Regions from separate parts of the Butyricicoccus faecihominis genome, predicted to be linked through region 1. Evidence: predicted binding sites of a transcription regulator. Region 1 holds the regulator's gene; the other holds the start of a gene.
What was found. The regulator LexA, encoded in region 1, represses DNA repair genes until DNA is damaged. The targets are predictions, from matches to a motif close to CNAACANNTGTTNG.
Positions count from the first base shown of each region.

Region 2: the regulator LexA is predicted to act here: its motif matches at 1,538-1,551, upstream of iolE (myo-inosose-2 dehydratase).

Region 1 covers NZ_BMQH01000007.1:163,962-167,172, forward strand. The annotation lists partial or broken gene recG (ATP-dependent DNA helicase RecG) at 1-738, opposite strand, end outside; gene lexA (transcriptional repressor LexA) at 1,461-2,051, opposite strand; gene IEY11_RS08645 (Asp23/Gls24 family envelope stress response protein) at 2,349-2,699, shown strand; gene IEY11_RS08650 (DAK2 domain-containing protein) at 3,009-3,211, shown strand, end outside.
Region 2 covers NZ_BMQH01000006.1:191,646-194,856, forward strand. The annotation lists gene IEY11_RS07725 (oligosaccharide flippase family protein) at 1-53, opposite strand, end outside; gene IEY11_RS07730 (helix-turn-helix transcriptional regulator) at 218-1,135, opposite strand; gene iolE (myo-inosose-2 dehydratase) at 1,681-2,580, shown strand; gene IEY11_RS07740 (Gfo/Idh/MocA family oxidoreductase) at 2,639-3,211, shown strand, end outside.

The DNA.
Region 1 (3,211 bases):
ATTCGAGGTGAAAACAATGCCGGAATCCGCCTTTCGACGCTCCTTCAGCTGCTGCAGGCCGCAGCAGAGCAAAAACAGCTCCTCGAATACCATGCGTCGGCGCGCCTGCGCCATATCGTCCTTGGTTTTCGGTCGGTGAATGGCAGAAAGCGCATCTACTGCGTCCGGCAGGCGGTATTTTGCCCGCAAAAGTTCGGGCAGCGGATCCGGCCATTCACCGGTCAGCGTGTCGAGCGCGGCAGCGGTTACACGCTCAAGATCGCGCTGGGTCAGTCCCGCCGTCAGCGGATAGACCGGCACGATGCGTCCCGGGTGGTCAGCGTCCGGTGCGACCTTCTCCGACTGCGGGGAGAACATCGTGCGGCCGCGTCCATAGCCCTGCACCTTGCCGTAGAACACATACTCCTGTCCGACGCGGAGCTGTGCCGCAGCATACGGATTGTTGAAGTAGGTGACGTTCAGCGTGCCGGTTTCATCGTAAATCGTACACTTGACCAACGTCAGGCCCTTGCGGATACGGTTGACCTTAGGTTCGGTGCCGACCACCGCGCGCACGGCGTACTTGTCCTCCATGTCGATTTCCGCAATCGGTGTGATGTGGGTGCGGTCCTCATAGTCGCGCGGGTAGGTCTCGAGCGCGTCACGGAGCGTGCGTATATGCAGTTTTTCGAGCAGCTTCGCCTTTTTCGGGCCGATGCCCTTGACGAACTGGATGCTGTCATCAACCGATGGCATGTGGACTCTCCTTTGGGAATTTTGATTTACAAAGCACCCGCTTTACGGGACGCACGAACCGCGCAGGCGGTTCGCCCATTCTGGGCGGCACCCTTTTTCTGCACCAATTGACCGGGGCGCACGAACCGCGCAGACGGTTCGCCCTAACGGGCGGAGCGTTTTTCGCTGAAGTTCAGCGGGAGTTCGCCTACGCGGCGGGCGCATAAGAGGGATGGACACCAAAGGTTTCCACCCCTCTTATGAATCTCCCCGTTTCCTCTTAGCACAGCGAAATTTGCAGAACTGAGACTATAAAGGAACGGCAGAGGATTTTTTCTTCCGCAGGACGACTGATAGCCGTCCATGTATCCGCGTATTCGCAGGGTCAGATACCTTTCTGCTACACATACGGGCAACTCTACGCTGGGTGCGGCATAACAGTGCCGCACCCTGTGTAGCAGCAATCTATCTGTGAACTGCGAACAGGTTGCGAAAGATACGCTGTGGTAACCCGACTGCCGTTCCCCTTTTCGAAGCGGTCGCCGCTCTCTGGTCTGCGCCAGACTAACAAACAAAGGGAAACGGGAGTTAAGAGGGTAGAAACCGTAGGTGTCTACCCTCTTGCCCTCGCTGCGGGCGCGGCAAATCCCCCGCTTGATTTCAAGCGAAAAACCTCCCGCCCGTTAGGGCGAACACGCCTGCGGCAGTTCGCGTCCCCCGCTCAGCCGGTACTGAAAAGGCTGCTCTTAATACTCGCGGTAAACCGCCTTCACCACGCCTAAAATCTGGCACCCGGTGCCGTTGATCGGCGGATACGCCGGATTCTCCGGCATGAGCCAGACACCGTCCGGCGTGATGTTGAGCGTCTTGCAGGTGGCCTCATCCTCGAGCAGCGCGATTACGATGTCGCCGTTGCGCGCCTGCACATCCTGCCGGATAATGACCAGATCATCATCCATAATGCCCACGCCGATCATCGAATCGCCGCGAATGCGCAGCGCGTAATACTCGCCGCCGCCCACTGCCGGTTCGAACGGCACATAGCCGATATGCTCCTCCACCGCGAGGATCGGCATACCGGCGGTGACGCGGCCCAGAATCGGCACGCGCGGCACCATGGAAGGGCCGCTGACCGGCGTCAGCGCACGCGATTTATGCTCATTCGGCTCCAGATAACCGGCCTCCTGCAGCTTTTTCAGGTGCGCATGCACGGTGGACGGCGACCGCAGTCCCATCTCTGCACCAATCTCGCGCACCGAAGGCGGATAGCCGTGTTCGAGGGAATAACTGCTTATATACTCCAGTATCTGCTGTTGTTTGGCGGAAATCTTCTTCATTTTCGGCACTCCTCGCTGTTTCCGTCGGAACATACGTTCGTAATTTTATCCTTATTATACCGCAATCCGCTGCAATAAGCAAACATTTGTTTGCATTAACCTGCACGAATTTTCCGCGTTATTCGACACTATCCTTCAATTTATCCATTTTCTGCCGCCGTGTTGAAAAATAACGCAGTTTCATCACCGCATTGCTTGTATTTTACATGATTTTGTTATATCATATAAACAGCAAAAGTATTGATTATTGCAAGGGGACCCGCATTCTGCACCCCTAACTCGCAGGGAGGTTTTTATATGACCATCAAGACCGATCTCGGATATATCGACATTACCAACGAGGTGCTGGCCGGCATTGCCGGTTACGCAGCATCCTCCTGCTTCGGTGTCAAAGGCATGACCATCCGCTCCATGTCGGACGGACTGGCGCATCTGCTCGGACTGGAAAACCAGTCGCGCGGTGTAAAGGTCACCGAGGCTGTGGACGGCGGTGTCAACATCGACCTGCACATTGCAGTCGAGCACGGTGTGAATATTGCCACCGTCTGCCGCTCTATCATCGGCGAGGTACGCTACAACGTTGAGCGTCTGACCGGTGTGGACGTGAAGAACGTCGATATCTATGTAGAGAGCATCAAGGCGGACTGACACCTATAGGGGACTTCGCAAGTCCCCTATATACGGAAATCAGTTCCGTAGAAACTGACTTCCGATACCCGAACGACGCGCCCCAAGGGCGCTGAGTCGGAGTAACAAAACCCACGCTCATGTCGCGGGTTTTGTTGCGGCGAAATACGCCGCTGATTGCATGCCGCGGCGTAACCGCGGACGTCTGCGGACGGGACCAATGGCTCGGATTGCCCTAAGGAAATCCTGCCATGCGGTTACGGTTTGCAAGCAAACCGAAATCTTATTACGCGCAACTGCGCGGTTACTTTTAGGGAGAGATTAAATTAAATGGCAGATCAGAAAATCAACGGTGCGCTGTACCGGTCCATGGTGATCGAGGGCGCACTCGCCATTGCCGAAAAGAAGGAACAGGCAAACGAACTGAACGTATTCCCGGTGCCGGACGGCGATACCGGCACGAATATGTCCATGACGATGGGTTCCGCGATGGCTGAGATGGAAAAGCTCGCTGAGCCGACCCTCGCCAAAGC
Region 2 (3,211 bases), on a different contig from region 1:
CCGCACGCGAGCACACCTGCCGCGTATAAAATCGTTCCTTTTCTGACCCGCACAGCATGACCCCATTTCACGAAATTCTATGCGGATTTCGGATGGAATATGCGTACAAAAACTCCCGCAGCAAACCGCCTGCTCTGTCCACGAGAATGCTTCTTTTCCGCAGTTTTCCTCATTAAAAAAATCCCTGCACAGAATTCTCACTCTGTACAGGGATTTTTTACTTGCGTTTGCGCTTAGGCTTCTCCTCGATGCCGGTGGACACAATATAATTCTGCCGGAACTTATTCGGCGGCATGCCGACGTTTTTGGTAAACTGCAGATTGAAATAGCTCTGCGTGTCATATCCCACCCTCTCCGCGATACTCGTGATGGACAGGTCGGTCGTGATCAGCAGCGTCTGTGCTTCACCAATGCGGCGGCGCAGCAGATACTGCACGGGCGAATACCCGCTCATCTGCTTGAAAACATGCGATAAGTAATACGGACTGATGTGCAGCGCCTCACCCATGCTCTGCAGCGTGATCGGCTCCATATAATGCTTGTCAATATATTCCTTAATTCGTCTGCCGAGAATGTGCGGCTCCTCCAGCGGCTTTTCCGACTCCGCGTGAGAACCGGCGGTGACCGTCAGCACCGACATCAGCAGCGCGTGCATCAGCGAACTGCAGAACAACTCAGCATTCGGCTCGCCTGCCGACAGGGTGCGGAACATCATTTCAAACAGGCAGTGCAGATCAGCAAAATACTTGCCGGTCGGGAATACATAGCCCGCATCATCCGGAATGAGTGCGTTTTCGCGCAGACCGGGCATATGCAGCCCGCCGACGGCAATGCAGTAGCTGCCGACCTCCATATCCGGACCGGAAACCTCGTCGTGCACCACGCCTGCGTTGTATACGAGCAGATCACCCGGCTTGATGATGACTTTTTTATCGTGAATCAGGTATTCACTTGAACCGCTGCAAATGAGAATCAGCTCGACAAAATACTCATGCGCGTGCATGACACGCGGATGCGCACTGGCATCCGGTCGGATTTCACTGACGTAAAGCAGCTTCGGCTGATTCTCCCCCTCAAAAATTGATTTAACTTCCTTCTCTACAAAGCACTGTACGTTCAGGCTTGCCTTCGGCATAGTTTTTTGCAGCTCCTCTCTTTCTCTGACGGTGATTTTACTCTTATAAAAGTATAGCACACGGGTCCGTTGTGCGCTAGCACATATTTGCTTTTGCAGACCGCCGTATATCGTGCTTTTTTGCGGTCGGGCTGAGAATAATTATAGATTCTTGCTATTCGCAGATTCTTGTTTTTTGTTCTCGCTTATTTATAGTATAGCATATCCGACCGAGAATCCTGCGTGTGTTTCTCTGCGGTTTTTCAGCTTTCACAAACCTGCCGATTCGCCGGTCTCCGACCGGCAAAAAGCAGGATTTATAAAAACAAGCGCACAGCCTCAAACCCGCTCCGAAAAAATACTGTGCATTTTTACCGCCGCTTTTACCTCTAATATATTATATATATGGGATTTTCGGGTGTCCGAAAAAAAGTTTCCGTTTTTTGAATCAAGCCAAGAATCTAAAAGAAACCGTTCGCCATATCTGCTAAACTATAAGCACAAAGAGAAGAAAGAATCTCACAGCTCAGTTGTGAGATACAACAAGAATGAAAGGACGAAGCATTATGTTAGATCCCAAAAAGGTTAAAATCGGTATCGCGCCTATTGCATGGACCGAGGACGACATGCCGGAGATGGGTGCTGAAAACAGCTTCCTGCAGACGATCAGTGAAATCGCTCTGACCGGTTATGTTGGCACCGAGATCGGCTGCCAGTTCCCGCGTGATCCGGCGATTCTGAATAAGGAGTTTGGCCGCCGCGGTATTTCCGCCATCACCGGCTGGATCAGCACCTACTTAAATGAACTGCCGATGTGGCAGAACGAGCGTGCGTTCGTTGACCACATGAACTTCCTGAAGTCGATCGGCGCTACGATTATCAACACGTCCGATCAGTCGTTCTCCATTCAGCATCAGTGGAACACTCCGCTTTCCAACAAGAAGGTGCTGAACGACGATGAGTGGGAGGTACTGACCAAGGGTCTGGATCACCTCGGCAAGATCGCTTATGACAGCGGCATGAAGATCGTGTACCATCATCACATGACGACTACCGTGCAGAAGACCGACGAAATCGACCGTATGCTCGCTATGACCGACCCGAAGTACGTCAGCATGATTTACGATACCGGTCATCTCACCTTCTCCGGCGAGGACCCGATCGAAATTCTCAAGAAGCACCACGACCGCATCGGCCATGTCCATCTCAAAAATGTCCGCAAGCCTGCAATGGACAAGTGCTACGCTGAGAACAAGAGTTTCCTCCGTTCGATTCCGGAAGGCGTATTCACCGTTCCCGGCGATCCGGAAGGCTGCGTAGACTTCCCGACCGTATTCAAGCTGCTCGACGAGTACAACTACGAGGGCTGGCTGGTCGTAGAGGCTGAGCAGGATCCGGCTATCGCAAATCCGCTCGAGTACGCCCGCATGGCCCGCGCCTACGTCAAGGAGCACACCGGACTGTGAGTTAACCCATTATTTTTAATAAAAAGAGCAAGAAAAGATCACAAAGGAGGGTATTACTATGAAAAAACTGAAGATTGGTATCATCGGTGTAGGCCGTCTGGGTTACGAGCACGCCTGCAACATTGCAAACCGCGTTCCGGGTTCGGAGCTGGTAGCTATCGCAGACGCAAACTTCGACCGCGCAAAGCAGGTCGCTGAAGAACTGGGCGTAACCGCCGTTTACAACGACCCGAAGGATCTGTGCGCTGACCCGAACGTTGAGGCCGTTGCCATCATCACCAACACCGCTTCTCACGTTGAGATGATCAAGATTGCGATGGACGCAGGCAAGCACGTTTTCTGCGAAAAGCCGCTGGCTGACACGGTTGAAAAGTGCAAGGAGGCCGAGGCCATCATCGCCGCTCACCCGGAGCTGACCTTTATGCTGGGCTTCATGCGCCGCTATGACCACTCCTATCAGGTAGCCAAGAAGAAGATGGAGAACGGCGACATCGGTGATGTTATTCTGGTTCGCTGCTACTCGCAGGACCCGATTTCCATCATCGAGGGCACCCTGGAGTACGCTCCGCGCTCCGGCGGTCAGTTCATCGATATGTCCATTCACGACTTCGACCTGATTCGCTGGCTGACC